Regions from separate parts of the Brumicola nitratireducens FR1064 genome, predicted to be linked through region 3. Evidence: predicted binding sites of a transcription regulator. Region 3 holds the regulator's gene; each other region holds the start of a gene.

The links. The regulator FNR, encoded in region 3, switches genes on or off when oxygen is low (the NO sensors DNR and NnrR bind a similar motif). The targets are predictions, from matches to a motif close to TTGATCTAGATCAA.
Region 1: phbB (acetoacetyl-CoA reductase) is a predicted target of FNR. The motif match lies at 2,886-2,899, and genes of this name have one in related genera.
Region 2: GNIT_RS00865 (universal stress protein) is a predicted target of FNR. The motif match lies at 5,993-6,006, and genes of this name have one in related genera.

What each region holds. Positions count from the first base shown of each region.
Region 1 is NC_016041.1:437,776-448,373, reverse strand. It holds gene GNIT_RS01925 (polyhydroxyalkanoate depolymerase) at 1-400, shown strand, start outside; gene GNIT_RS01920 (lytic murein transglycosylase) at 580-1,842, shown strand; gene phbB (acetoacetyl-CoA reductase) at 2,003-2,725, opposite strand; gene purU (formyltetrahydrofolate deformylase) at 3,026-3,874, shown strand; gene GNIT_RS01905 (bacteriorhodopsin-like) at 4,448-5,275, shown strand; gene GNIT_RS01900 (polyprenyl synthetase family protein) at 5,362-6,219, shown strand; gene crtI (phytoene desaturase family protein) at 6,212-7,684, shown strand; gene GNIT_RS01890 (phytoene/squalene synthase family protein) at 7,688-8,629, shown strand; gene GNIT_RS01885 (lycopene cyclase family protein) at 8,626-9,855, shown strand; gene GNIT_RS01880 (Brp/Blh family beta-carotene 15,15'-dioxygenase) at 9,945-10,598, shown strand, end outside.
Region 2 is NC_016041.1:200,054-210,651, forward strand. It holds gene GNIT_RS00840 (DNA-methyltransferase) at 1-222, shown strand, start outside; gene GNIT_RS00845 (ExeM/NucH family extracellular endonuclease) at 583-3,171, shown strand; gene GNIT_RS00850 (hypothetical protein) at 3,394-3,774, shown strand; gene GNIT_RS00855 (Slp family lipoprotein) at 3,797-4,363, opposite strand; gene nfsA (oxygen-insensitive NADPH nitroreductase) at 4,736-5,473, shown strand; gene GNIT_RS00865 (universal stress protein) at 5,484-5,921, opposite strand; gene GNIT_RS00870 (substrate-binding periplasmic protein) at 6,077-6,895, opposite strand; gene GNIT_RS00875 (OsmC family protein) at 7,179-7,616, shown strand; gene GNIT_RS00880 (tetratricopeptide repeat protein) at 7,754-8,485, opposite strand; gene GNIT_RS00885 (SDR family oxidoreductase) at 8,525-9,334, opposite strand; gene GNIT_RS18310 (iron-containing redox enzyme family protein) at 9,337-10,008, opposite strand; partial or broken gene GNIT_RS18315 (AMP-binding protein) at 10,099-10,598, opposite strand, start outside.
Region 3 is NC_016041.1:1,997,119-2,007,716, forward strand. It holds gene GNIT_RS08655 (sulfurtransferase) at 1-680, shown strand, start outside; gene GNIT_RS08660 (LysE family translocator) at 677-1,315, shown strand; gene GNIT_RS08665 (DUF975 family protein) at 1,497-2,210, shown strand; gene GNIT_RS08670 (glucosaminidase domain-containing protein) at 2,203-2,979, shown strand; gene GNIT_RS08675 (DUF2987 domain-containing protein) at 2,979-3,617, shown strand; gene rssA (patatin-like phospholipase RssA) at 3,626-4,534, opposite strand; gene ttcA (tRNA 2-thiocytidine(32) synthetase TtcA) at 4,546-5,445, opposite strand; gene uspE (universal stress protein UspE) at 5,713-6,621, opposite strand; gene fnr (fumarate/nitrate reduction transcriptional regulator Fnr) at 6,798-7,535, opposite strand; gene GNIT_RS08700 (sulfite exporter TauE/SafE family protein) at 7,569-8,231, opposite strand; gene ccoS (cbb3-type cytochrome oxidase assembly protein CcoS) at 8,234-8,473, opposite strand; gene GNIT_RS08710 (heavy metal translocating P-type ATPase) at 8,510-10,598, opposite strand, start outside.

The sequences.
Region 1 (10,598 bases), 1.6 Mb from region 3:
AAACTTACTGTTTGGTGAACACGAAGATAGCGAGCGCTTTAGAGCATTTTACGACGAATATATGGCAGTTCTTGATATGCCTGCTGAGTTTTATTTAGAAACGATTGAACGTGTATTCAAAAACAACGAACTAGCAAACAAAACGATTACCTACAATGGTAAGCCAGTGGATTTCAATGCAATTACCAACACTCCCCTGCTAACCGTTGAAGGCGCTGAAGACGACATTTGCGGTATTGGGCAAACTGAAGCAGCGCAAGATCTTTGTCAAAACATACCTAAAAACATGCGTAAACATCATCTTCAGCCGGGTGCAGGTCACTATGGAATATTTAGCGGTTCAATGTATCGTAAGAATATTCGCCCGTTGATTACTGAGTTCATTGATAAGTATTCCTAAGGTATTGTAAATCGCTATCGGCTTAACTACCTTTTAAGCAAAAATACAAAAAGTGCGAACTATCGCACTTTTTGTGTATTTAATGGTCTGTATAAGTAATAATCTCGTCTTCTAGTTTTGACTACGTTTGTATTCGTCAACGTAAATCACATTTTTTGTATTAGGGAATACTCAATATTATGTTTCGACCGCTTTCTCACATTAACAGGTCATTCAGGAAGAGAGGAGCAACTTTGCTTTCGTCTCTATCTGCGTTTTCAATTTTACTTTCAATAGCAGCACCGTCCCATGCGCAAACGATGGTTGAGCCTGCCGCCGAAAAGCAGCCTAGCTTTGCTGAATGTAAAGTCAATCTCGCAGAAATTGCGCTGCAACAAGGCGTGTCAGAAGCTCGTATAGCAGCTGAAATTCCAAACTTAACGCAAATTCCTAAAGTGTTGGAATACGATCGCAATCAACCCGAATTTGTTCAAACGTTCCCTAGTTACTACAGCGCAAGAGTCAATCAATGGCGTATTGAGAAGGGCCGCGAGGCACTCTCCGAGAAAAAAGAGTTTTTAGCTGAGTTGACCAGAAAGTACGGGATACCTGGTCATTATTTACTGGCATTTTGGGGGCTTGAAACTAATTTTGGCAATTATAAAGGCAAAATGTCTACACTTGATTCATTAGCTACACTGGCATGTGACCCTCGTCGCAGTGGCTATTTCACCGGTGAGTTAATGCTTGCATTAAAACTTATGGATCGCGAATCACTTAATAAAGAACAAATGATTGGGTCTTGGGCTGGGGCAATGGGACACACACAATTCATGCCCACCGCTTACATGAAATATGCGCTTGACGGCGACGGTGACGGCAAAGCCGATTTATGGAATAGTGAAAAAGACGCACTTGAGTCAGCGGCAAACTTTTTAAATAAACTAGGGTGGAAACCCGGTCTCCGATGGGGGCGTGAAGTAGTGCTGCCATCTGATTTCGATTATGCCGGTGTAAGTAACGAGAAAAAACCAATCAGTCATTGGGCAAAGTTGAATATTACAAAAGCCAATGGCAGTAGTGTCGGTGAATCAGATATTCCATCTACATTAATTGTACCTGCAGGACATGAAGGGCCGGCATTTTTGGCTTATCACAACTTTAACGTTATTTTACGTTGGAACAATTCTGAGTTTTATGGCATTGCGGTAGGTCAGCTCGCCAATCGTATTTTAGGCAACGATGAATTGAGCAAGCCACTACCAGAACTCCCTAAGTATAGCATTAGTCAAATGGCTCAGATGCAGCGAAAGTTAAATTCCATGGGTATTGATGTTGGTGGCGCTGACGGCATTATCGGCCCCGCGACCAGAGCTGGCATTCGTGAATTTCAAAGCCGAAATCAGTTGATTGCCGATGGGTTCCCTTCAACTACCACATTTAATGCGATACTCGAATTTTAGATATATCGCAAAAAGCTCGCTCATAAACAGAAAACTAAACTCAAAAACGGAGGCACTATGGCCTCCGTTTTTACTATTAATTTATCAGTTCAAAGCGTTGCCGCATTACAGCGGGTCTATCGCAAAGAGCAATGAGCCCTGCCAATGTATGCAGAACTGCTTAGTACATATGTTGACCGCCGTTTATAGACAATGTAGAGCCTGTAATAAAACCAGATTCGTCATCAACTAAAAAAGCCACGCTGTTGGCAATATCTTCAGGTTTTCCTAAACGACCAACTGGGATTGTTTTAATAATTTTCACCAACACTTCTTCAGGCACAGCTCGCACCATATCAGTGTCAACATAACCAGGTGCGATGGCATTTACCGTGATCCCCTTGCCCGCCCCTTCTAATGCTAAAGCTTTGGTGAACCCATGAATACCAGACTTAGCGGCTGCATAGTTAACTTGTCCATATTGACCCGCTTGACCATTTACAGAACCAACGTTAATGATGCGGCCAAACTCTCTTGCGCGCATTCCATCAATGACTGCACGACAAGTATTGAAGCAAGAAGACAAGTTAGTTTGAATAACTGCGTTCCATTGTTCAAAAGTCATTCTGTGCATTGTGCCATCTCTAGTAATACCGGCGTTGTTAACCAATATGTCAATCGGGCCATATTCGCTTTCAATTTTCGCTATGCCTGCAGCCGTTTCATCAAAGTCTGACACATCAAATTTTGCTGTTGGAATTCCGGTCCGCTCAGAAAATTCAGCTGCTTTGACATCGTTGCCGCCGTAGTTGGCAATAACTTTATATCCTTTTTCAAAAAGCTTTATACAAATCGCTTCACCAATTCCGCGTGTTCCACCTGTTACTAACGCTACTCTTGTCATATCCATTCCCTATTACCTGACGTAAATTACTAAATATAAAATACAGCGCCATCATTGTGCGCTATTTTTCGTGCTCATTCTTTAAGCTACATTTATAGTACAAAGTTCGGATGACAATAATGCGACTTTAGTCTTGCGGCTACATTTACCGCAAACTGGATTGACCTAGATCACAACGAAAACTGTCATTAAGCAAGTGCTATGTAGGTATACAACTAAAATTACTTACCAATTAAAAAGCACCCACGGTATACTTTATATCCAAAACATCACTTCATCAACGCAAAAGGAAAATTTGCTTTGCTTTCAACTTATCGTCTCGTTATCGACTGTCCCGACCAAACCGGACTAGTGGCGGCTGTTTCCCAATTTCTCGCAGAGCATGGTGCGAACATTCTGGAGGCTAGTCATCATACCGACCTGCAGCTCAATCGTTTTTTTATGCGCCACGAAATTGATGCGAAATCGATTGCCGTGGATCACGAGGACTTTGTAAATGCTTTTGGCAAAGTAGCTGAACGTTACGACATGCGTTGGAAACTCAGCGATTCTGAAAAAAATGCAAACGTAGCGCTATTGGCCAGCAGAGAGTCTCATTGCTTAATTGATGTGCTGCATAGATGGCACACCGGTGAGCTGCGGTGCAATATCCCATGCATTATTGCCAACCATGAAACCATGCGTGAGTATGCCGATTGGTATAAAGTACCGTTTCATTTTATTGATTTTACGGACAAAACAGCAGCGTTTAAGGAAGTTGAAAGATTACTCGAACATTACCAAATTGACTTAACGGTACTTGCCCGATTCATGCAAATTGTGCCAGACCACTTATGCAAAAAACTCGCAGGGAAAGCAATCAATATCCACCACAGTTTCTTACCTTCATTTGCTGGAGCAAAACCCTATCAGCAGGCATATGAAAGAGGTGTAAAGCTAATTGGCGCAACATGTCACTACGTAACTTCAGACCTTGATGAAGGCCCTATTATTGAACAGGAAGTATTGCGCATTAGTCACAGCGATTCAGCACAAGATATGGTACGAAAAGGAAAGCGTTGTGAAGTGAATGCGCTTGCAAACGGTATTCGATATCACTTACAAGATCGCGTTATTATTCATCAAACGAAGACTTTAGTATTTGCATAGCGACGCGTTGATACTGCGTGAATACAGTTAACCCGAGTTTCGCGTTTTTTAGTAAAAAATAAAAACCGCGGCGTAGCCTTTCTCAACCCAACAAATTAACACTTTATTTACAATCGACTCTTATTATCATCTTCTTATTCTGTTAATCGAGCGATACTTAATAATATTGCTCTCACCCTAAAACACTGGTGCGTGCATATTAGAAAGGATTTTTTTCAATTAATAAAAATGCTCTTTTATCAATATTATTGACTGCAAAAATCTCTTATTTTAATAAAATTAGAAGCTTAAGAGTCGTTATATGAGACTTTCAATTTGGAAAGATCAAATTTAAGTACGCCAATTTATATAGTATTTTAAATTTTATAGAAAACGCTATAAGCTCTGAATTCACTGAGGTATAGAGAAACGCGTCAAAAATTCTTTCCGGCTAACTTGTAAATTTATTGTAAATATTTCAACCAATTTTGTAATAGAGCGTAGAAATTTGTCATTAGAGCAACACAAGAAACAAGATCCTCTAATGAACATGTACCATAAAAATTTTTTTAAAGGATAAACAGAGAAAAAATTATGACTACAAAAAACGCTTATAACAAAACAAAAAGCTTCTCGCTGAGCAACGTCAGCGTCAATGTAAAAATGATGGTTACCGCATTATTTTTATTAATGTTACCCACCTTTGCAAGTGCCGCAGCTAATTTAGAATCCGACGATTTTGTTGGCATTTCGTTTTGGCTAATCTCTATGGCATTAATGGCGTCAACTGTATTTTTCCTTTGGGAAACGCAGGGCGTAACCGCCAAATGGAAAACCTCGCTTGTAGTATCAGCGCTAGTAACTTTCATAGCAGCCGTTCACTATTTCTATATGCGCGATGTATGGGTTGCTACGCAATCGACACCTACCGTGTATAGGTATATAGATTGGTTGTTAACAGTGCCACTTCTTATGATTGAATTCTATTTGATACTGCGTGCAATCGGCGTAGCATCTGCTGGAATATTCTGGCGTCTACTAATTGGTACTTTAGTGATGCTTATACCAGGATACATGTCAGAAGCTGGCTATTTAAATATTACAGTAGGCTTTGTAATCGGTATGTTGGGTTGGTTTTATATTCTATATGAAATCTTCTTCGGCGAAGCCGGAAAAGCTGCTGAAGCAAACGCGAGTCCTGCTGTAACATATGCATACAAAGCAATGCGTTGGATCGTGACGGTAGGTTGGGCGATATACCCAATTGGTTACGTGCTTGGTTATATGACGGGTACAGCTGACCAAGAAACACTTAACATAGTGTACAACCTTGCTGATTTGGTTAACAAGATCGCGTTTGGTTTGTTGATATGGTACGCGGCTACTAGTGAAAGCCAAAGCGCAGCAGAGAAACACGCTTAGAAATAAGCGCATATTATTCACTGGTCTAGCGAGTTTGCGGTTCCAACTTGGGCCCGCAGGCTCGCTCTCATATTAGAGTAATACCTATGATACAAACGAAAGCGCTCGACTTACCAACAATGTCTTTTATCCTAAAGCAGTGTGAAGAAGACATGCACTTTAGAATAAAAGATAGCCAACCTGGCTTGTTCCATTTAAACAGTGGCGGCAACCGAGCTCGCGCTACATTCTGTATTGAAGCCGGAATTGCACTACGATTGCCTGAAAAGTCAATAATCGCAATGGCCTGTACTATTGAATTGCTTCACAATGCCTCCCTTGTTCATGACGATCTTCAAGATTCAGAAACAATCAGGAGAGGTAGGCAGTCGGTATGGAAAAAATACGGCAAATCGCACGCTATATGTGCTGGTGATGTGATGATTTCTGCCGCATACGGAGCGTTAGCAGACATCGGACCACATCACTCATTAGCGACATTGCTGTCGCATACCCATAGAGCTGTTTCAACTACGATCCACGGTCAATCGCAAGATATCGATGCAACACCTGACATTAGTGTAAAACAGTATGAAAAAATTGCGGCGATGAAGTCAGGGCCACTAATACAACTGACCTTATCTCTTCCTCTACTAATGGCAGACATGGAGGAGCATGTTCAAACAGCACATCAAGCATTAAATAACTTTGCCATCGCCTATCAAATTGTTGATGACTTGGACGATTGGCAACAAGACTCGCAGCGCGGTCAACTTAACCTGATTAATTTATTAGCGTCACGAAGCTGTATCGAAGAGGCGACTTATATTGCGCGCAATCGTGCCCGCTATTTATTGAAGCAATGTGAGAAAGAATTAAGCTTACTTCCTGCAAACTGCGCGGCATCTGTTATTAAAGCGGCTCAGAGCCTACGAACAAAAACAAAAGCGAGTACTCATGAATAAGGCTGTTGTTATTGGCGGCGGTTTTGGAGGCATGGCATCTGCACTTAGGCTGCGTGCAAAAGGCTATGATGTTGTGATTATTGATCAATGCGAACGCTTGGGCGGGCGGGCGCAACAGCATAAAATAGACGGTTTTGTTTTTGATGCAGGTCCGACCGTTGTTACGGCTCCATTCTTATTTGAAGAACTATTTTCGCTTTTTGATAAGAAATTAGAAGATTATATTGAGCTCGTTGCTGTAGAACCTTGGTATCGCTTTGTCTATCCAGACAATAGCCATTTTGATTATGGCGGCACCATCGAGGAAACATTGGCTCGCATTGATGAAATTGAGCCTGACGATAAAGCAGGATATAAGGCTCTGTTAGCCCAGTCGGAAGCCATCTTTGATGTTGGTTTTACAGAGCTTTCTGATAAACCGTTTCACAAAATATCTACAATGTTGAAGCAAGTACCAGCGCTAATCAGGCTCAATTGCTATCGCACGGTTTGGCAGATGGTATGTACTTATTTAAAAAACGACAAATTACGACAAGCATTTTCTATCCAGCCTTTGTTGGTAGGTGGCAATCCTTTCGCAACAACCAGCATTTACAGCTTAATTCATTTTTTAGAACGCAAGTGGGGAGTGCACTTTGCCATGGGCGGTACCGGCGCGATGGTTGATGGTTTAGAAACCCTAATGCGAGAGCAAGGCATTAAAATAAAACTCAATACACGCGTAAATAATTTAACAATCGACTCAAATCGAGTCACTCAAGTACACACAAATGAGGGCTCCTTCGAATGTGACAAACTGGTGTCGAATATCGATCCTAAATTTTTGTATCGACACTTGGTTCCCAAAGAAAATCAAAGTATTAGTGCTAAAATTAAAACCAAACATGCCAAACTTTCTATGGGCTTGTTCGTGTTACATTTTGGCACAACCAAGAAATATCCAGATGTAGTGCATCATACAATTTGGCTGGGCAAACGTTACGAAGCTTTATTGAGTGACATCTTTGATAAAAAAATACTAGCGGACGATTTTTCCCTATACTTGCATCGACCAACAGCGACAGACCCGAGTATGGCGCCTGACGGATGTGATTCATTCTATGTATTGGCGCCAGTGCCCAACAATCTCTCTGGTATTGACTGGGCCGAGCAAGAAAAAGCATACGGTGATAAGATAATTAAAGCCTTAGAAGATACGATTATGCCCGACTTATCAGCGCATATAGTCCATCGTTTTGCAAAAGCACCGAATGATTTTGAACATGACTTTAGCAGTGTCGAAGGCAGCGGTTTTTCTATCGCCCCATCATTTCAGCAATCGGCTTGGTTTCGCTTTCACAATAAATCGGAAGGACCAGAAAACTTGTATTTATGCGGTGCCGGAACCCATCCGGGCGCGGGCCTGCCAGGAGTGCTGTCATCGGCAAAAGTGGTAGATAGTCTTATTGCGGCACCGGGTTTGTAGTTTATGCAAGATGACCCTACGGCCCTCTTAAAAAAGCATGGCAAGTCGTTTAATTTTGCTCGACTGTTTTTAGGCAGCGAAACCGGCATAGCTGCCGCCCGCTTATATAGCTTTTGCCGCATAGTGGACGACATTGCTGACGAGAGTCTGGACAAAGAGCAAGCAAGAAAAGACTTAGCAAATTTGAGTGATGCGATTAATCAAAATCAAACAGGACATCCCTTAGTTGCTGACTTTTTGCTGCTTTGCGAACAGCATGGTATTGACAGAAAAAACGGTATAACACTCATTGAAGGCGTTAGCGAAGATTTGAGTCTACAAGCCTTAGATACAGAACAAGAAATAGTGCGGTATGCGTTTAAAGTTGCTGGTGTAGTCGGCTTAATGATGGCACCGATTTTGGGTGCAAAGGAAGATGGATACGCATTTGCCATTGATTTAGGCATTGGTATGCAGTTGACTAATATTGCTAGAGACGTTTTGGAAGACGCTAAAATGAATCGTCGCTACATTCCCGGAGCATGGGTGGATTCTCTATCGCCGGAGCAAATTAGTCTTGCTCAAAAGAATGACCAAGAAAGCGTACAAACAGCTATCACTAGATTATTAGAACTCGCTGAGAGATACTATCAGAGTGGTTTAGCCGGACTTTATTATTTACCTCAACGCAACAGGCCAGCAATTGCAGTAGCGGCCTACGTATATAGAGAGATAGGTCGAAAGCTACTGAAGCAAAACTGTGAATATTGGAGGGGAAGAATGGTGGTATCAAAGTCACACAAGGCCTTGCTGGCAAGCAAAGCGCTTTGGTATTTACGTTCTAGGGAATTTGCTGACAAAGCGCCTAAACATGATCCTAACCTACACATTCATCTTCAAACCACACTTGCGAATAGCGAGTACTCTCCAAATAACAATGCCACGACAGTGACCAACGCTTTGTGAATAACAACGGTGCGGAGGAACAGCCTACCGATTTAATCATCATTGGTGCTGGCGCCGCGGGTTTATCCCTATTGCTTGCTCTGAAAGAGCGTAATTACCCGCATACCGTAAAAGTGTTGGAACAGCAAAATGGCCCTCAACACGATCGCATTTGGAGTTTCTGGAATAGCAAAGACCTCCCCTTTTATATGAAGGCGATTATTTCTCATGAGTGGTCGAGTTGGAGTCTGTCAACCGAGCAGCGTCAATACACAATGAGCGACTCGTTTTACCCTTATTGCTCCATAAGGTCCGAGCACCTCGGCGCGCTGGCCATCGAGCATGCTGAGCAAGAAACAAACGTAGAAATAATATTTAATTGTGACGTACTATCCATTGACTGCAATGCAGACAGGGTTTTCATCACTACTGCAAATGGAACAATGCTTGCTAAGAAAGTAGTCGACACTCGTCCACCGCCATTGCATCACGAACACAATGGATTATTTCAATGTTTTTACGGCGAAGAAATTTCAATTAACGCAGATATATTAGAGCCATTTACCGTAAAATTAATGGATCAATTACGTTACTCTGAGTTAGGGATTGAGTTCGTATATGTCCTGCCGTTTAGTTCAAGCCATGCGCTCGTTGAGTTTACCTGCTTTAGTATTACTATTATTGATAAGGAAACACTAAAAGCACGTCTCACCGAGAGACTTAAGCACATGTTTGAGCAGCATGACTACAAGGTACTGCGAACCGAACAGGCAGCTTTGCCCATGTATTCGATTAACCACAACAACCTAAACAAGACACATAAAAATCTGATTTATGGAGGCATTGCGGGGGGAGCAATGAGGATTGCTACTGGTTTTAGCTTCCTTAACTCTCAACGTTGGGCAAAACAGTGCGCACAAGCTTTAATAGAGCAAGGAAAACTAGTTCCTTCACCACCTATCAACGTGATATACCGAAAAATGGATACGCTGATGATAAGAGTTCTGCGAAACGATATGAAGATAGGCGTCACTATTTTTGAGCAAATGTTTAAAAAAGTAAAAGCGAAGCGATTTGCCCGCTTCATGACGGAACAAGCAACAACGGCTGACGTGATTAGCGTTATTGCAGCAATGCCTAAGCGTGCATTTTTGCGTGCAGCCTACAACGCACTCACCGCGGCGTTTACTACTTTATTATTCAAGCGTAAGCAATCGCCAAACAAGCATAACGACCGGCAACAATGAATAAAGTGCGCTACACCCAAATTTATTTATGCGTATTTTTGTTATGCATAATAGGAGCATTGCTAAATTTACATCTTCCTGAATCATATATGATTGTAGGTTTAGCCATCGCAGTCACTTTGTTAGGCTTACCTCATGGGGCGCTTGATTTTGCTGTAGCGAAATCGTTGAAACTGATTTCGTCATTCAATTCGGCTCTCTATTTTATTCTTGTTTACACTGCTATTTCTGCTTTTTCCATTGCTTTATGGGTAGGCTTTCCAGCAACAAGTCTCGGATTATTCTTCTGTGTATCTATTTATCACTTCTCAACTGACTGGCGAAATACAATGCCTCGTTATGCTCGATTAGGCATGGCAAGCATCATTATTTGTGGTTCCTCAATCATGTACTCATCGACATTACTAACGCTTTTCACCTTGTTGTTTCTCCCAGCTGAAACAGCCAATTTGATTATTCAAGGTATGCAAATCATGTTCTGGATTGGGATTGCTGCTTTCGCTTACTTCATTGTGCAATTGCTGAAAACGCATCTTACGCTTGATAAGTTAACGCTCGTCGAGTGCGTGGCATTGGTAGTCAGTAGCTTGACACTGACCCCTTTGCTTCACTTTGCACTTTACTTTTGTTTACTGCATTCCCCAAAGCACCTAAATGACGTTGGTGAGGAACTTCAACTCAGCGTGTCAAAGGCTATTATTTTAAGCTTACCGTTTGTAGCACTGACGATAGTGTTGGCAGCA
Region 2 (10,598 bases), 1.8 Mb from region 3:
AAGGACACGGAGACCCTTACGCAAGCAGTCGAATTGTTAAGTAATGCGATGATTGTGAAAGCCTCCAAAATGGGCTTTTTAATTAAAACGCGAGTTGCATTAGGGGAGGTCGAAGCTGCTACCGAGCTGAGTTTTGAGAGTAAAAGTGAAGACTTCACTATTCACGTGCTGGAAACCATCGAGCTTAAATTGAAACGCAATATTAGCGGGTCAGGATTGTAAGGTGATGGGTTTATGCGAGGGGCTTACCGAATGTTCACATTTGGAAGTAAGCAGACGGTCGAAAAAACCAAATATATGAGGTATTCGAGTTCAAGACTGAAAAGCTATTTTTAATATCTATCCAGTTCTTACTAATGATGAAGTGAAATAGAGCAAATCAAAGGGTCAGAGCACTTGAAAGATAGCTACTTTTACTAGCAACGCTATTCAGTATGCAAACCTGAAACGCGGCCGCACAATATATGTGCAGCAAAGCTGAGAATATTGCCCCTGTTGCATAGTTCAGGCTTATAGTTTATTTTACGATTACTAGGAATGTAATAATAAAATGTCAAAAAACTGAGACAGAAAGGGAACAATATGCTTTTAAAACACCTCTTGCCAGCAGCGTCGTTGAGTATGATCGCTCTAGGATTTGTTCATGCTGATGAAACGACCATTGCGTACGATATGGTCAGCAGTAGCAGCCTAAATTTAATTGAGTACCAAAATCCATATACAAATGCTTTTTCAAGCGCAGCTGATGGATTTCAAAAATATCAACGTGGTGTTTCAAGCTCTATCCCTTTTTCTGTATTAGATGACACTACAACTTTTTCGAGTGACAGTATAGGCATTGTGGCCAGTACTAATACAGAAGAATTTTTTGGGATCGTTGATACGGTAAACGCAGACACGACTGACGAGGTAGTTGCATCTTGGGTCTTCGATATTAGCGGCGAAACTGAGTTAGGTCTGCAAATTGATATGGGCGCCATGGGCGACTTTGAAAGCAGTGATGTATTTAAGGTAACAGCTTCAATAGATGGTGACTCTGAAGTTGAATTGTTGCGTGCGGTCGCAGATGAGTCGGCTGACCTTTCATATACGCTAGAGTCCGGAAAAGTTGTTAGTCTTAATGACCCACTTGTTGTAAATGGCACTGTGCTGTCTAATGTTTTTAAGCCATTGCGTGCGCCAATATTAGGGACTGGTAGTGAATTAACCATTCGACTAACTGCAAAAGCAAATGGTGGGACCGAAGCATTCGCAGTACAAAATTTAAAAGTGCTAAAGGGATTCGTCAATGAATCACCATTAGGTCCTGAAACAGTTGCTATCTCATTCATCCAAGGTACTGGCAATGCAACTCAAGTAAACGGGCTGGATGTGCGCATTGAGGGCATAGTAGTAGGTGATTTTCAACGCAACGATAGTATCGATAACGGTGACTTGCGCGGCTTTTTCGTGCAGTCTGAGGTAGGCGATGGTAACCCTCTAACCTCCGAGGCTTTATTTGTTTTTGATAATTCAAACCCCGACGTTGACGTAACTATTGGCGACCGGGTGAGCGTCACAGGTTCTGTATCAGAGTTTGGTGGAATGACACAAGTGAGCGCATCAACAGTCACTGTTTTAGCGAATGACCAAGCTTTACCTGTCGCACAAGTGCTGAATTTGCCAATTATTGATGATCTGCAATTAGAGGCCTTAGAAGGGATGCGGATAGTAATACCGCAAGAACTAGTGATTGGTGACTACTTTAATTTTGACCGCTTTGGTGAAATTGGCCTTACTTTACCATTAGGCGATGATAAACGTTTAAACACGCCAACTGCGGTAGTCGACCCAGACTCAAATGAGTATTTTGATTTACTAGCGGCTAACGCCGCAAGACGAATTTTGCTAGATGACGGACGCACAACGCAAAATCCTGACCCAGCAATACATCCGAATGGCCAAGAATTTACACTTGATAATCGTTTTCGTGGTGGTGACACAGTAACAAATGTACAAGGTATTATGCATCAGTCGTTTGGTGCATACCGCATTCAGCCAACGCAAGGGGCTGATTATGTTGCGACAAATCCTCGCACCAGTGCACCAGAAACTGCAGGTCGATTAAAAGTCGTCTCCTTTAACGTATTAAATTACTTTACCACCCTCGACCAATTTGGAAACAGCTGTGGTCCAGCTCTGCTATCGTGCCGTGGTGCAGATACTGCCGAAGAGTTTGAGCGTCAGCGATCGAAGATCATTCAAGCACTGAAAGAGATAAATGCAGATGTTGTTGGCCTAATAGAGATTGAAAATAACCCGGAAGCCGCCGTGAAAGATCTAGCTGATGGCATCAATGCAGCCATCGGCGAAGAGGTATATGGCTATGTCGATACGGGGACTATCGGAACCGACGCAATTAAGGTAGCCATACTTTATAAGAAAAGTGCCCTATCGCTAGCTGGCGATTTTGCAATCCTTGATTCTGTTGTTGATCCTCGATTTATCGATACCAAAAACCGACCCGCACTAGCACAAACATTCGAAGAAAATCAAGCAGGTGGGCGAGTCACTGTTGTCGTTAATCACTTTAAATCGAAAGGGTCTGACTGCGAAGAGTTTGGTGATTTTGATGTTCAAGACGGCCAAGGTAACTGTAACTTGGTGAGAACGGACGCAGCAAAGGCGCTTGCTGATTGGTTAGCGACTGACCCAACCGGCAGTGACGACCCTGATTATTTAATTATTGGTGATTTAAATAGTTACGATAAAGAAGATCCAATTGTCGCTTTACAAGCATCAGGCTTTGTTGACATGGTTAAACAATTTGGCGGTGAAAAAGCTTATTCATACGTATTTGATAGTCAGGTTGGTTATCTTGATTATGCGCTGGCAACCTCTGTTTTAGCGCAACAAGTAACTGCAGTCAGCATTTGGTCTATCAACGCTGATGAGCCTGATATTTTAGATTACGACACAAGCTTTAAGGCTACTGCACAAGATGCATTATTTGCACCTGATGCATATCGTAGTTCTGATCATGACCCGGTTATTGTCGGACTTGACCTTTATATTGTCCCACGCGATAAAAATCAATGTAAAAAAGACGGATGGAAAGATTTACGTCGTAACGATGGTTCCATGTTTCGCAATCAAGGTCGCTGCGTTAGTTACGTAAATACAGGTAAATAGCCTAGGAACCATATGGTCAAATTAAAGCCAGTCAGGTAAACGTGACTGGCTTTTTTGTTTGTTTACTAGGACTATTTATTTTCCTCGCTGTATACACATCCTTGAGGCTCCTATTGCCGTCAAAGCGACTATAGAATTTATAAATACACCTTGCCCCTTTCTATAATCAAAAAACAGCGTTAATGTGTAACAATACAAATTACCTCAAGGGAATCGATTCTTATGAAAACGACAATAGCTATTTTAACTATCTTACTTTTATCTGCTTGTGTGACCTTACCAAGCCCTACGCAAGAAAAAGAAGCTGACTACGGCCCATTTCCTGAAAATTACCAAGACATAGCGAGAGACTACCTGATGTCAGAGTTGAGAGACCCGTCCTCGATTGAAATTAACAATATGTCTCAACCTATAAAGCAGTGGATTGGTGACAAGTTAACTGGCATTAAGTATGGTTATTTGGTTTGCGTAGAAGTGAACTCAAAGAATTTGCTAAGCAATCTTACCGGTTTAAGAAACGACGCCCTGCTCATTAGAGACGACGTCGTCATAGACTATGTTAAAGACGGTGCGCTGATAAGCGGCATGAAGTTGTGTGACTAGTGCAAAGCAACGCTACAGTTTGTTATTGGCTAAGGCGCTGAGCCTCTCGCTCTTGACGTTCCCTGTTCACTTCTTTTTCGTTTTTTACCCGCCATCCCCATTTTCCGCGGTCCATAGAAGTAGGGCTGTTATCTTCCGAACTTAGATGATTGGCGCTTGAAAAGCCCTCCCAAACGTAAAAATTGCTAGTTTGTATGGTGGCTAGAGGAGACACATCAAGACTTGTCTCAGGCTTTTGTAATTGCTCAACGTTGCCGACAAGCGTCAGTATCGCGCCCTGTTGCAAATTTTCTAGATTCAAAGAATTATTAAACTTAGCGGTAAAAGTTCCTCCGCTTTGCTGTTTATAAATTGGCTGACCTGATTGTAAGAGTGGATATTGAGATACCGTTACAGTGGTGCTGTCATCTTGTTTACTTAAATCAAGAATAACACCGCCCCATCTAACGCCTTTGCCAACAGACTCATCGGTCACATCTGAAAAACTGACTAATGGCTGGCTGCTTGCCACCTGAATTTCATTAGGTGAAAACGCGCATCCCGTTAAAAGAATCGGAAGTAGTAAAGCAAATACAAATTTATTAAACATATTGGTTAATCCCTTATAGTTTTGCAATCGAGTGCAAATTGTCCGTTGATTACAAAGTAGTCTACTTTTATGAACATTTCAAATACAAACAGGCCAAAACAACAGCATGCGTTTTAAGCTGTGATTTATAAGAATCGGGAAAAGAAAGTTTTGCTAGTTCGTTAATGTGTCCTGTGTTTTTTTAAGCTTGGCGCTCAATTGACAGTATCGGCAAATAATTTGATAGTATACCGTTGAAACTGCGTACCACCCATGATGCAAATGGTGGTGAAAGCGAATAAAAAAAAACTAGCTATAACGACACTAGCTGACAAAATGATTGTCGGTATTTTTGTATTTCTTGCACATAACAATAAGGTTTAAAATAGTAATATGAACCCAATTCTTGAAGCTCAGTCATCTCACCGTTCTATTCGACAGTATATTGATAAACCGATTGACGTAAATTTATTACACAAGCTTATTGAGTGCGCGCAAGGCGCCGCATCATCAAGCTTCATTCAGTCATATTCCCTGATCCAAGTAAATAACAAAAATACTCGCGAAAAAATAGCGACGTTGGCGGGTGGTCAAAAATGGATAGAATCTGCAGCCGAATTTTTGGTTATCTGCGCCGATTTAAGGCGAGTTGAATATGCTTGTCTAAAACAAAACCTGGGCGCTTTAGAGGGCAACACTGAGCATTTTATTGCAGCAACTGTAGACGCTGCATTAATGGCGCAAAACCTGATGTTAGGTGCTGAGTCAGTAGAACTTGGTGCGGTTTTTATTGGTGGGATCCGCAACGATCCAAAATTAGTTTCTGAACTATTGCAACTTCCGGATCAAGTATATCCTGTTTTCGGTCTGTGTCTGGGCTGGCCTGATGCGCAACCTGAAGTGAAGCCTCGTTTCCCCGTAGATGTCATTCTTCATCAAGATGTTTATGACTCGTCTCGCTCTGAATCTGATGTGGATAACTACGACGACCAAATTCAAAATTACTACACGCAACGCGGCGAAAATCAAAAAACCAGTAATTGGTCTGAACAAACCGCGAATGCAGTACAAAAGAAAAAAAGAGAACACATGCTTGCCTTCTTGCAAGCGCGTGGTTTTTTAAATCGATGATATATACTCATTAATCATCTTGCATTCGCACAGCAAGTACGTCTTGCTTAACGCCATGTAAAACTGCATTTGCGGTAGAACCAAGCAGTGCTTTAATGCCGCTTCTACCGTGGGTGCCAATGATAATTAGGTCGGCACTCGTGTCATTCGCCAGTGCCTTTATTTCATCAGAAATATCACCGGTCTTGATGTGTACGTGTTCTTTGTTGATGCCAAACTTGTCTGCAATTACCTCTAACTTTTTTCTGGCATCGTCTACTGTTTCAGCATCCGTCATTGCGTTATATTCACCCCCATATAGTAAGGGTTGAAGGTAAACTATTGGCATTGAAACATAGACTAAGCTGACGTCTTCAGGCGTTTGACATACACTCATTGCTCTCTCAAGCACGTGTTCATGCTCAGCATTGAAATCTATTGCAACGATAATCTTTTTATAAATACTCATAGTGTATGCACCGTAGTAGTTTGATTTAAACATCTCTACGCTAACACTATCATGTCTGTATCGGGCAATGATTGACTTAAGTCAAACAAAGATAATGGGTTACACCTGCTAATATTGGATTATGGTTAAAAATAGCAACGAACGTTGATTTGCTTTTAGCTGGCGCAGTGGGCATCAACGTCAATTAAATTCTCGTTTGGACGTTCGAGACGTTTCATCACTTGATCGATTTTATTGACTAAGTCACGACTGATGGTTTTTTTGGAATACATCAAAAAAGAAGCGGTGCTTTCGTTTTTTAGTAAATCATAGACTTCGACGAAGTTGTGACTTTGGCAGCGCAGCGCTAACTCATACAGAGCAACTTCTCTTGTTGCAATGAAACCAGCTATGCGACCTGTTATCGCAAGATTTAGCGCTTGGCGCACATCGTTCAAAGCGACGAGTTTTTTTGCAAAATTTGAGTCAGATAATAGCGACTGATACTCGTCAGAGTATGACGTGCCTCGCATCACCCCAATTTGAGCAGGGATAGAGGGAAGCAAAGACAGCGCATTGAGTTCTTTAAACTGTTCTGTGTAACTTTTTTCAATGAACAGAATATTTGAGCTCAGCTTGAAGATTTCCTCTGAGAAAAAAGCAAATTTTTCCCTCTCCTCTAATTTTGCTGCTGACATCGCAATATCAAGTTGACCCGTTTCGATATGACGCACAATGCGCTTCCAAGGATAACTGTAAAATTGATAATCTATGTTTGCTGCGTCCAAGATGTTGGACAAATATTCAATGTCGTACCCGTTCGGGTTGCCGTCTTTGTCAGTATATCGATTTGGGGGACTGTCATCGTACCCTATCCGGAGTGTCGCCGTTTTTGCGAGTTCTTGATTGTCGTCGGTCTGTGAATAGCCAAAACTATTTGAACAGTATCCAAATAAAAGCGAACACACTATGACAACGAAAGCGTTTTTAATCATTGTTTCCCTAGCGTCAAACGAGCTATTTGTTGCTATTGATTATGCAAAATGCATGCGGTAAGAATTTTGAATGATATACCCTCTGATTAGAAAGTTAAACAGGGCAGAACAATTCAAGTCAGCTTTAATACTCGGCGAAGACGTCAATTATGTACTAGGCTGTTGGTATACCATGATAATTTAAATGTTTCCTACGTTGGCTGACTTCACCAGAAAAAAGCAAATGTGATCTCATGAGGCTGCATTTCATACCCATTAATACACGCATTACAAAGGAGAATTTATGACTATCAAAAATTGGGCAAGCGCAAAGTATCAAGGGTTAGGAAAAGAAGGAAAGGGTTCGGTATCTACCCAGTCAGGTGCTTTTAATGAGCAACCGTATGGTTTCAACACCCGTTTCGATGATAAAAAAGGGACTAACCCAGAAGAGCAGATCGCCGCTGCTCACGCCAGTTGTTTCACCATGGCCCTGTCGTTTGGTTTAGCCGAAAAAGGCTTAAAATCCGGTGAGCTAGATACAAGAGCAACAGTTAGTTTAGACAAAGACGGTGACGGGTTTTCGGTGACAAAATCAGAATTAGTCCTAAAAGCCAAGGTTGCCGGAATTAATGAAGCCGATTTTGCTGCTGCAGCCAAAGACGCTAAGCAAAACTGTCCAATCTCAAAGTTATTAAATTGCGAAATTAGTTTAACAATTGAAAGTTTTGAATCTTTATAGCAAATAATGGCGAAAGTTAGACTAAGATAAGGTAGTAGTGAGTCATTGTTGAATGACAATGACTCACTATATGATTTAAAGCAAAGTGGCTATTCAAGTTCAAGTCCATACTCTGAAAATAGTTGATAGACTCGGTCTTAGCCTTTTCTTTTCATTTTTTTATCAACTTTTTCCATCAACTGATTAATCTCAGCTCGTCTAAATTCATCTGCCAACGGTCTTTCTAAGCGCGGCGCTGCTTGTAGAGCCAGCGTTAAATGCTCCTTAGCTTTTGCATACTCTTTGTCGTCAAACAAAAACTCACCATAGAAGTAGTTTGAATCAATGCCGTTTGGATTGATCAATATGGCCTTTTCTAGCATTTTTTTGGCTGTATCGTCATCTCCAAAAGCAATCGGCCAGCCAGGTACTTTATGATAAAGCGTGCCTAAACTCGTATAGGCAGACCCACTCAACGCAGAATCGTCAAGTTTCATCGAAGCTTCTAGTGATTTCTTTGCATCCTTGGCTAATGAAAGGGCGCCTAAGCCTCCTTTGGCACCAGCATAGCTAGACTCAATAATACCTAACCAAACTAAATTGTTGGCATTTTCTGGATTGGCTTTAACTAATGCTTGGGCTTGTTTGAGTAGGCTATCAAATCCCGCTTCTTGAGCGTCACCTTCTAGTTGATAATTTACCTTTACCCACTGTTGTTGCAATTCGAGAAGCTGCGATTCAGGGCTTTTTGTTGCAAAAGTAGCGTCTGCTGCAAAAGTGCCGTCTGCTGCAAAAGTACCGAATGAAATAGTGGTCAATGACGATGTAGCAAATAGGACCGCCACTCCGAGTTTAGTAATTGATTTAGCGATTGATTGATGCGCTTTCATAGGAATATCCTCTTTTTATCAAAATAACAATCTGGCTTTCTAAGATTGTTGTAAATAACGTTTTATAACGGTAAGTTTAGATTGAATTGCGTTGTCGACTAGCTTTGGAATAAATCCGTTTATCCGAACGAAAAGCTTTTCAGGCCAACCAACAACTTGCTGTCTTTTCTTGCTGTTGAGAAAGTTCATAAAGGTTTTAGCTACCGCCTCAACACTGTCCACAGCGTTACCTAGTGCTTTATTCATCTCATCAACACTCACCGCGTTTATACTGGTACTGGTTGCGCGCGGTGCGAAATATCTAAATCTGATATTTGTATCGCTATATTCGCGGGCAAGTGCTTCTGTAAATCCACGCAAACCAAATTTGGAGGCACAATAGGTGCTAAAGCCGGGATAGCCTATATAGCCAAAGGCTGAACCTACTTGAACGACGTTGATCTGCTTTTGCTCAGCACCTTGTTCAGTGTGTGACTTCGCAATAAACTCTTGAGTAAATAACATCGGCGTTATCAGGTTGGTTTGCATTAACTCATTTATCATTTCGGGTTTTGTATCTTCAAATGCGACGAAGCTAGACAAACCGGCTGCATTTACTAGTAAGTCGACGGGCTTGTTCGCAAAAGCAAGATTAAGAATGTTTGCGCGGTCGTCCGATTTGTTTAAATCCCCTAGTAAAATTTCACAGTTTCCAGACATTGAGATTTTAAGTTGTGCTAGCTTTTTCTGATTGCGTCCTTGAATAAAAACGTGATACCCGTTTTCACCAAGAATTTTGGCAATTGCGCCACCGATACCACCCGAGGCACCAGTGACCAAACACGTTTTAGATACCTTTTGGTGTGTCAAAATTAGGCAGCCTTCATTTTGCTAGCTGAAACGTCCAAGGTTCTAAAAATATTGCCGTATAGAACGTAAAAACGTTTTGCACTTTGAACGATGAGATCTTGTTCTTTAGGACAATCAATTTTATCCATTAAAGTTTCAAAAAACTTAACATGATCGATATCCAGCGAGCCGTGAGATACCAAATAGCTAAAGGCTTTTTTGGGTAATCCTAATGCATCCTTAATATTGGCTGCCGCGTTATCGGCCATTGCAATACTGGTCCCTTCCAACACATGCACCATGCCGAAAAATCCAAGTGGGTTAACACGGTTAACCATGTCATAGGCATAGGCAACCATGAGTTCTGTTGCCATTGAAGGCGGGGTGGCGCGCACGACTTCTTTGTCATATCCACAGTTTGCAATATCGTTTAGTACCCACTCTTGGTGGCCTAACTCCTCTTCAATATATTCGGCGACTGCTTCGCGCAACCATTCTTTGCTCTCCGGTAAACGACTGCCTACTGACATCAACAAAGGCACTGTATGCTTAACGTGATGATATGCTTGGCTCAAAAATGCAACGTAATCTTCGGTTTCAATGTCGCCAGAGAAGCAACGTTTAATGATTGGAGATGACAGTAAGTAATCGCGCTCGGTGGTCGTTTCGTTCAGAAGTCTTTGATATAAGCTCATTGTGTTTTTTTCCTCTTTTTTCATCGTAAAAAAATTGGCATAGATAGCCTCAATTCTTGACTGATAATACTGGTTAATTTGTTCACGCTTAGGGCGCATATTGGCTGTATATAAGCCCTCTTCAAAAGTCATAGAGTGGCTTAGCATGAGATTTGCTTTGATTTGGGCATAGTCCGGTAAATGACTGTTTACTGTGTCGATAGCATCGCTGATAACAGCCTGTTGAATTTTCTCTGATATTGGTACGAGCACCGCCATGCAAAATGGCCGACTGTCACCCAGTACAACAGCTTGTTGAAATAGGCCGGTTGCGAGCAATTCAGATTCAATCCATTCAGGAGAAATATTGCGTCCAAATGAATTAATGAGAGTGTTTTTGATTCGGCCTTCGATGTAAATTTTGTTATTTTTGATACTTGCGATGTCTCCGGTAAAAACCAGATCGTTATACCAAGAACGTTGGTCTTCCAAATATCCTAAAAAGGCATTGCCACTAACAACTAACTCGTTATTAATTATCGCCGCTTTTAGGTGCGGCAATACGCTGCCAGTGCTCGCTATATCATCGTTATTAGGTGTATTGATGCATA
Region 3 (10,598 bases):
CGGCTCAAAAGCTCGGACTGAACGTAGACGACGAGATTGTGGTTTATGACGACTTTGGTAATTTTTGTGCGTCAAGGGCTTGGTTTATGCTCTTATCTATGGGCTTTACGAATGTTAAAACGTTGGACGGCGGGTTACCCCAATGGATTAAGTGTGGTTATAAAACGGAAAGCTCTCTAATAAGTCCCAACATTGAGTCCAACGTTCAGTTGAAAGCATCGCTTAATTATTCCTTTGTCGATGCAGACTATATTTGTACTGCATTGTCCGCATGTTTATTAGTACCCGCATCTAAAGCTTCAACTACGATTACCCTGCAGACAGGCAAAACAAATAGGTCTCAACTGATTGACGCAAGAAGTTTTGGACGTTATGCAGGCATTGAGTCCGAACCAAGGGCTAGTATGAGGTCGGGACATATACCTACTTCTGTGAATATACACTATGCAAGTTTGCAGCATGCAGGCAAGTTTAAATCCTCTGACGAATTAACAGACATGTTTGAGGACAATAATATTAATCTCAAGAATGAAATGATAATAAGTTGTGGTAGTGGCGTAACAGCCTGCATTGTTGCACAAGCTGCCTATTCTTTAGGAGCGCCTCGCGTTAAAGTCTATGATGCTAGTTGGTCAGAGTGGGGCGCCAGTCAGACATTGCCCATCGAGGTGGGTGTATGACTGAAGTCATAGCATTTAACTGGTTAGAACTCTTCTCAATCGCTGTTATTCACTTTTTTGCTGTAGCAAGTCCTGGGCCCGACTTTGCTGTTGTACTTAAGCAAAGTATGCAGCAGGGAAGAGCGGCTGCAATATCCACCAGTATTGGTATTGGTACTGGCATACTGTTGCATGTTACTTATTCTCTGATTGGAATAGGCTTAATAATTAAGACCACTCCGTGGTTGCTAAATATACTGCTATATCTGGCCGCTGCTTATTTAGCATGGATTGGTATCAGTGCTTTAAAGAGTCAACCGCATGGCCAGGCCAAACTATCGGCTGTGCCTGTCCCACAAAAAAGCTTGATAAAATCATTTATGATAGGTTTCATCACTAACGGTCTAAACCCGAAAGCCACGTTATTCTTTTTGTCTGTTTTCACGGTAGCAATATCATCAGAAACGCTTTTATCACATAAAATTATCTATGGCTTATATATGGCTGTTGCCACTGCCGCATGGTTTATATTTCTATCTGTTGTCATTACGCATCGAAAAGTACGTGCGTTTTATGAGCTAAATGGCTACATCTTTGACCGTATTATGGGAGTTGTTCTCATAATCATGGCTTTATTCCTTGTTGTCACCAGTTGATTAGAGAACCTCTTTACATTTTTTAGTATACTTCGTCACGGCAAATGGTGTGTACTTGTTCTATGGGAACGATGAATAAATCTGTAAAATGACGTAATTCATACGTAAAATATGTGGTGAGTATGTGGTTCTAATTTAAAATTAGTGGCGTTACCTAATTAACGTGGAAAATTAAGTCTCAATGAATAAAGTACCAAAACAAAATTATACTTTAGATATTAAAAGCCTTTTTGAACGAGGGAACATCGCGACCAAGCAAAACTTACCAGTTATGCTTCGCTGCATGTTTATTTTGCTTTTTATCGGGCTTGCTGCATTCGTGGCTTTCTTCAACATCTATGAGATAGAAACAGTGGCTCAACTTGAAGCCATGCAAACTGAAACGTATTTCTTTAATATGTTATTGACAGTTTTATTGTCACCGCTGATGGCCGGGATGGGTATGCTGGCGGTTAAAACTGAACGAAAACAAGCGATTAATGTTATTAGTTTGTTTATGTACGTCCCCTTTATACTCTGGCTAGCCACAGCAGAGTTGATTATATCCTTGCTTACCCAAGTGGGTATGACGCTGTTTATTTTGCCCGCAATTTACATTTTTATTACTACCATCTTTGCGAAACTTTTAATAGCGGATAAACAGCTAAGACCGTTTCTTGCAATAAAAACCTCGATTCAAATGTGTAACCAGTATTTATTGCAACTTACCGTCTTATTCGCTATTTTCTTAGTCTTGTTCGTGATCGGCATGCTAACCTTTGGTTTAGCATTTATTTGGGTGTTGCCTCTTTATTACAACGTTATCGGCATTTTATATAATGACTTGTTTGGAACCAACGTTGAGGCCCCTCAAACACAAGCTGGCAACTCCGAGGAAACGCATTTTGATGCATAAATTGAAAATTATTTCGATTGCCGTCATCGTTCTTGTTTTAGTGCTGTTTGGTGTATATTCATTACAACCAGAGCAATCGGTTATACAAAAAATCCCGCAGAGTGAATCGGCTAAAAAGCCCATCCCAGACTTTAGCCAATATGAAATCACGACGGAAAAAAAGAGAGCATTTTTTAGTTATTTAAAGCCAGCCGTTGAAGCACAAAACAATCATATTTTAGTACAACGAGAATTCATTCATGGCTTGAGGGCAAAATATATATCCGGCGAAATGATAACTGAGAAACAAATGCAAGAGCTCAATTGGCTCGCCGATGAATATCGTGTCGACGTAGACAAAAGCCTAGAGCCCGTATTTGATAAGCTATTAACTAGGGTTGATATTATTCCTGTAGAGTTGGTGTTGGTCCAAACTGCGAATGAATCAGCCTGGGGAACATCACGCTTTGCTCGCAAAGGTTACAATTTCTTTGGTCTTTGGTGTTTTAAAGAAGGCTGTGGTTTTGTGCCCAAACGTCGTAATGATGGTTCGGTACATGAGGTAGCAAAGTTTAATAATCTATCAAGGGCTATGTATACATATATGCGCAATTTGAATAGGCATGACGCTTATCGAGAAATGCGCGCAATTAGAAAACAGTTGCGGAATAAAATGCAGCCGATTTCAGCTGTTGCACTAACTGAAGGGCTAACGAAGTATTCAGAGCGCGGCGACGATTACGTAGTGGAATTAAAACAAATGATTAGAGTTAATAAGGATTTGATGTAATGCAAAAACCTATCTTATTGGTAGTTTTAGCAATGTTACTGACGCAAGTAGCTTATGCTGATGAAGTAGAAGTAAGTTACAAGACATTTTATAGTCACGTTAAAAAGTTAGATAATGAAGACACTCAGGCCCTGCAGTTTGCTTTTGGGTTTAAGCATGTTGGCACCGGTGAGCTATGCACAATAAATAAAGCACGAATAAGCACACAAAAAGTTCAGCTCCCCCTTACGGTTACGGCAGAGAACCGCTTCACTATACAATCTGAAAAAGCCCTTAGTTTGGCGGATGCGTTTGTTGTGATTGATTTTAAAGAGCCTTCAAATCAGTGCGACATTTCCGTTCAACTTGAAACAAAGCCAGAGTTTTTAAAAGCAGAGTATACGTTCGAAGAAATGCAGTTTATTTACGAACAGTACGAAGCATTTTTTAACGAGATGGGCAGCTTTCTATCCTTTATGATGCCAACGGTCAAGGGATTGATGTTTCAATTTAGCGACCAAGACTTACGTGAAGCCACCAAAACAGGCGAGATGGTCAATGCAGGTACACTGATGTTGGATGATGAATGGTTTGAACGTAAAAAGGGGCTGAAACTGCAAACCATACCGTTACGCATAACGGCTATGGCCAGCAAGTAGTCTAGGAATTAAGTTTCTTTCACAATATTTAATTGATACGCAATTTGATGCGCTAGGCGCTCAACGGCTTGATTTCCCTTCTCTGCAACCTCAATTGCGCGATGAAATTCAAGTATCCCGACATCATGCAGTTGAGGTTCAATTAAAATATCGGGCGGCTCACCAGCGAGTCGAGACCGAGTTACTCTAGCTTGCAGTATTTCTAATGAACTACTCATAACACCTACAATCCCCGGAGGCGTTCTTTTATTCGGTTTAGTGTCTGGTGAAAACCATTTCTTTATAAAGCCATCGCTTGCTCTATCTAGCATTTCATCCGTTTTTCTTTGGTTTTCTTCGTGCTCACGTTCACAAGTTTCAATAAGGCGTGGACGGAAGTCTGCGCTCAAATTGACAGCAATAACAAAATCAGCGCCCATATGTCTGCATTGATTCACAGGAACAGGGTTCACGACGGCGCCATCAACTAACCAGCGACCATTATGTTCTACGGGGCTAAATAATGCAGGTATTGCGCACGATGCTTGAATAGAATCACCAACTTCACCTTGATTAAAAACAACCTCTTTACCAGAGTAAAGATCAGTGGCTACACAAGCAAAAGGCAAGTTCATTTCTTCAAAGGTAGAAGCACAAAAATCTTCTCTTAGTTTGTCAAATACCTTTTGTCCGCTAGCAAGTCCACCACGTCGAAAACCGACACCCAGTAGCTTAAACACTTGCCATTCGGTTAATGTATTTGCCCAAGCTTCCAGCTCATCAAGTTTTCCACTTGCAAAAGCAGCGCCTACATATGCTCCAATTGAACAACCCGCGACAATATCTATCTGAACGCCAGCTTTTTGCAAGGCCCTTATGATGCCAATGTGAGCCCAGCCTCTCGCAGCACCAGCACCTAGTGCAAGTCCAATTTTCATATTATTCCTTGTTATATATTTGCAATTTGTATCACAAGTGAATCATCGATATTGGTCGATGAAATTTCTTCACTATTGAATTTATATTCTTTCTTTGGTGCACTGCGGTCTATCGTTAATGTGTCAAAATCGAATAACTGCTTATCTGCCATCTGACTTGGACTGATATTTTGAAAAGATTTAAATAAATTCTCTATTCTGCCCGGCGTTTTTTTGTCCCAATCAGTGAGCATCGCTTTAATATTTTGACGCTGTAAATTTTCTTGAGAACCGCACAGATTGCACGGAATTATGGGGTATTCATTGAGCTCAGCGAATCGAACAATATCTTTTTCTCGGCAGTATGCCATGGGTCTAATGACAATGTTTCGCTTATCGTCAGACAGTAGTTTAGGAGGCATTGATTTTAATTTGGCACCATAAAACATGTTTAAAAAAGTTGTTTCAACCATATCATCCATATGGTGCCCAAGTGCAATTTTAGTTGCGCCTATGCTCTCCGCAAACGAATATAAACTGCCACGACGAAGTCGAGAACACAAACCACAGGTGGTTTTACCTTCGTCAATCTTAGCTTTCACAACTGAATATGTGTCTTTATCGATAATGTAGTAGGGGATATTTTTTGATTCTAGGTAGTTAGGTAAGACATGCTCTGGAAAGCCGGGTTGTTTTTGGTCTAAGTTGACTGCAATAACATCAAAATGAATGGGAGCTGATTTTTTCAGACTGAGCAAAATATCCAACATGGCAAATGAATCCTTCCCACCACTTATGGCGGCCATCACAACATCCCCATCCTCTATCATGTTGTAGTCGTCTATAGCTTTGCCAACGTTTCTACGTATTTTTTTTGCTAATTTATCGTTACTGTATTTTAGCTTTTGGTTAAAGCCTGTTTCTTCACTCATTATGCATTCCGACAACCCATAAGCTGGGTCAATTCATTCAAAATAAAAACGCTGGTCTGTGTATGCTTCCATAGAATACAAAAAAATATGGCGTTTTTCGATGGGTGTCATTTTAATGCTTGTGAGCTTGGTAAGCAATTAACAAAGAGGCGTTAAGTTAAACGCTTTAAGTATTTAGTTGAGAAAGCGAGTAGAGAAAGCTTCTGCCTAGGTCGCAATAGCTTAATTTTCTGGCATAAGCTTGGCTCTTGCTAATATCAACTGAATTTAATTTGTTTTTACAATCAAGGTATCGCAATCAACTGAGTCAATAATAAGCTCCGCTGTATTACCTAGGAGTGCGGCGGTTAATCCTTTTCTTCCAACTGAGCCAATAACTACGAGGTCGGCTTTATATTGCTGGCAAATGGCTGGGATCATATCTTCGGGTAATCCTTCCTGCACATGTATATTAGTATCGTTGACCTTGTATTTCTCAGCCAGTGTATTTAATTGTGTAGTATGTCTTTCTTGCACCGTTTTATTGTAAATTTCGGGAGAAAAACTAGGTACTTCGACCGTTACTTGGACCGGTGCACCAGCATATGAGTTGGCAAAATGAAGATTCGCATCAAGTAGCTGAGATAACTCATATGCTGTTTCAGCCACTTTATCACTCAAGAATACATGTTCATCATCTTTAGCCGAAACACCGATTGCAGTCAGTATAGTTGGTTTTTGTGGCCATTCGTGAGACTTTACTAAGAGTAAGTTAACAGATGAGTTTCGAGCAATGTGCCAATCTGCAGCAGTAAATAAACTAGAAGAGAGTAATCCATGCTTCTTAGTCGCTTTTATAATAAGGTCACAACCATAATCACTGCAGGTATTTATTACCGCTTCATGTAATTTTTTATGCCACACAACAACTATGTCAATCTTAACTTTACCTGTTAGGTTGAGTTGTTTTATTTGAGCCTCTATCTTTAATCTTTCTTGTTCAACCATGGCCTCTTTCATATTGACACGTGCTTCGCTGTTAAGCACTGCGGTCATATCGTAAGATTTATCATAAATACAGGAAAACACGATTATTGTAGCGTCTGTTCTTTGCGCAAATTTCAGCGCACGCAACACCGGAGTTTGTTGTTCGAGGGTGGGGTCGGTAACAGCGAGTATTTTTTTACACGTAAACATGATTTTCTCCAACACTGATATATAAGTTTGTAGTGTGGATGCTTTTTGTTCAATACACCAGTTAAGCTATTGCCGCAGATCAAATAATTGCCGAAAAAAGTTAAAAGTTTAGCTCTATTAAGTTCTGCGCAGAAAGAGCCAAAATAACAGAGCACATGAGATGTTTACTATTTGCACTAACAAACGTTAGTAAAGTTAATTTCCATATCGGGTAAACGCTGCCTAATTCCATCAAAATTAATAATGGATATTAATTTGCCATCAACTTTTATTAATTCTTCTTTTTGAAAGCGGGTTAATAATCTACTGATAGTTTCCACCGTTAAGCCAAGGTAGTTGCCTATTTCATTTCTGGTCATGGATAGGTTGAACTGTTTTGCAGAAAAGCCTCTTTCTTCAAAGCGCTGCGATAAATGGCTCAAGAAGTGCAATAACCGCTCTTCTGCGCTGCGCTTACTGAGCAACATCATTAAATCATGGTCATGTTTAATTTCCGCACTCATGAAGCGCATTATTTGCTGTCTTAACTTTGGAAATTTCACCGACATCTCGTCGAGGGTATCGTAGGGGAGCTCGCATACCATAGCCGTTTCTAGGGCCTGGCTAGAACTGCCGTGCTTATTGTCTTTTAATGCATCAAAGCCAATAATATCGCCAGGGAAATGAAAGCCGATAATTTGTTCAACACCATCTTTATCGCTAACGTATGACTTAAACGAACCAGAGCGTACAGCGTACAAAGAATGGAAATCATCGCCATGGCGAACTAATTTATCATTTTTGTGTAGAGGTTTTTTGCGCTCAATAATGTCGTCTAACGATTCCAATTCATTTTTGTTCAAACTAACCGGCAAACACAAGTGACTAAAGGTACAACTTTGACAGTGAATCGAAAGTTCGGGGGCTTTTGCCATTACTTATTCATCCTTGTTAATTATGCCGTTAAGTTAGCTCATAACTAGGTTTAAGGTCAAGGCCAAAGAACATAGAAGCAACAGCAAAGAGATCGTAATCCTAGTCAATTTATGTTGAAAAATGGGGACTAAAAAGCTTGCTCCTAAACTCGCTGCAAAAAGCGTAGGGAGTGTCCCTACGCCAAAAGAAAACATTACAAGCGCACCTTGCATTGCCGACTCGCTGGCCAGAGACCAAGTCAGCACCGAATAAACCAAACCACAGGGTAACCAGCCCCATATCATGCCATACAGTAGAGTGTACAATGGGTTTTTGAAGGGAATAAGTTTTTTGGATAGAGGGGCTACTTTTCTCCAAAGACTTCCACCTAGTTTTTCTAAGTAAGATAAACCCTTGTACCAATCGCTGATGTAAAGCGCTAATAAAACCAAAAATACAATACTAATAATTTGCAAAAAAGGGAATGCGGATTGAATATTAACGGTTGCAATGCTGCCTATAAAACCAGTAATTGCACCTGCAATCGTGTAACTGACTATACGACCAAGGTTGTATGAAAAAATATAGGGAAGCTGTGATTGCCCTTTAGGAATTGCAAATGAAAATGCACTGGCAATACCACCGCACATACCGATGCAATGAACACCTCCGGCGATGCCAATTAAGAAAGCTCCTATGTAGTTAATGTCGACCATTATTACTTATCGACAGTGCTTGGCTTCGACTCGTTGCTGTCGGAGCCATTACTTTTGTTTAGTGTAACGATACTCTGATCAGCTTCTTTATCCTGGGTATTGATGTCGTCATCAAACAAAATGCTATAGCCTTGGCGATCGAGGTCTTCAAATTGATTCGACCGAACAGCCCAAAAAAATACAACGATCGCGATACCTACAATGATGATAGCAAGGGGTATCAACACATAAATAATACTCATACTTTCAATAGACTCCGTTACCTATAGGGTTTTATCTTAATCTTTAAGCAGCCGCGTAGAGTTAATTACCACAATGATGGAACTAATAGACATGCCAAGAGCAGCCATCCAAGGCGTTAAAAAACCAGCCATTGCTAGTGGTAAAACTAGCACGTTATACCCAATTGCCCACACCATATTCTGTTTTATTTTACGCCGGGTTCTGTCTGCCATAGCCAACACCAAAGAAAGAGAATCCAATCGTGCGTTAAGCAAAATAACGTCGGCTGCGTTTTTCGCTAAGTCTGACGCATTACCTACGGCCAAAGACACATCCGCTGCCGCTAATACAGGAGCGTCATTAATACCATCGCCAAGCATCAATACTTTTTTACCTTGCTGCTGCATGGTCTTTATTGTTGTTAACTTTTGTGACGGGGTACATTGTGCATAGCTATTATTAATGCCTAACTTGTGTGCTACAAAGCTAACATTTTTTTCGCTATCACCACTTAATATACTTGTGTCATAGCGCTTTAATTTCTTCAGTACTGCTGCTACGTCACTCTTTATTTGGTCAACTAACCAGAACGCGGCGACAACAGCGTCATTTTTAGTAAGTATCACTGTGGCATTATCAAGCTCATTAGCTAAAGGTGGGCACCCAGTTAAATTAACAAAGTTAGCTGAACCTAGTTTATAAACATGCCCGTTAAGCTTACCTGCAATGCCATTACCAATGCTTAAGCTAAAATCGTCAATTTGCTCGTCTTTAGTATTTATGTTGAGTTTTGCAAAGGCTTTTGCAATAGGGTGTTCGGATCTTATTTCTAATGCTGTGGCTATTGAGAGCAGTTTATCTCGCTGCTGGTCATCAGCAAACCAAGCTCTTTCGATAGAAAACTCTCCACGGGTTAGCGTACCCGTTTTATCAAACACGATGTCTGTTATTTCAGTAAGTTGCTCGAGTGCATCGGCTCGTTTAAGCAATATGCCGCCTTTGTTTAACTTAGCCATTGCACACGTCAAGGCAGAAGGCGTAGCCAAACCAAGAGCGCAGGGGCACGTAGCAACGAGCACAGAAATAGCGATCCAAAATGCATTTGGACCATCTTGAAAGTACCAAAATGTGTAAGTGATAGCTGTAAATGCCAATACAATCGCACCGAAGTGACGGCTAAGTTTGTCAGCCATCAAGGCAACTTTAGGCTTGTTCGCTAATGCCGTTTCCTGCAGCCGTAAAATTTGATTCACCATCGCATATTTAAGCGATGTAGTGACTCTGATAGTAATAACACCTAGCTGGTTGATTGTTCCGCCATATACCTGTGCGCCCTGCTGTTTTTCGACGGACTCAAACTCACCTGTTAGCATCGATTCATCAATGGTTGCTTGTCCTTCAGTGATTTCCCCATCCACTGGGATGATTTCACCGGCCTTAACAAGTACTAGGTCGTTTACTTGTAACTGCTTAGCTAACACGGACTTCAGTTCGCCATCTACCCACTTAAATGCGGTGACGGGAATATGCTTTAACATATTTGAAGATATTTGATTTGCTTTATGACGCGTTCTTTGTTCCAAGTAGCGACTAATAAGCAAGAAGAAAACGAACATACAAATTGATTCGAAATACACTTCAGCATCAACTTGATTGATTGTGATTATCCCAGCGATATAGGTAGATAATATGGCAATGCTAATTGAAATATCCATATTAATCGTTTTTGCTAATGTGGATTTTAAAGCGCTGAGATAAAAAACACTGCCTGAATACAAAACAACAGGGGTAGTTAAAACAAGACTGACCCAATTGAAATAGCGGGTTGTTTCAGCATCCATATCGCCGAAGAGATCGAAATATTGAGCCATGGCTAACATCATCACCTGCATAGTCATGATACCCGCTAGGCCGAGCTTTTTTAGATAACTTTTCTGTTCATTTTGAAATGACGCTTCATGTTTATCAGCTTGAAAGGGAAGTGATTCATAGCCAATAGTTTTAAGCTTGCCAAGCAGTTGTGAAAGATGAATTTCATCATCATTCCATGTAACCATCGCTCGCCTTGCACCTACGTTAACAGCAACCTGTTTAACGCCACTTACTTTTGCCAGTTGCTTTTCTATAAGCCAACCACAGGCCGCG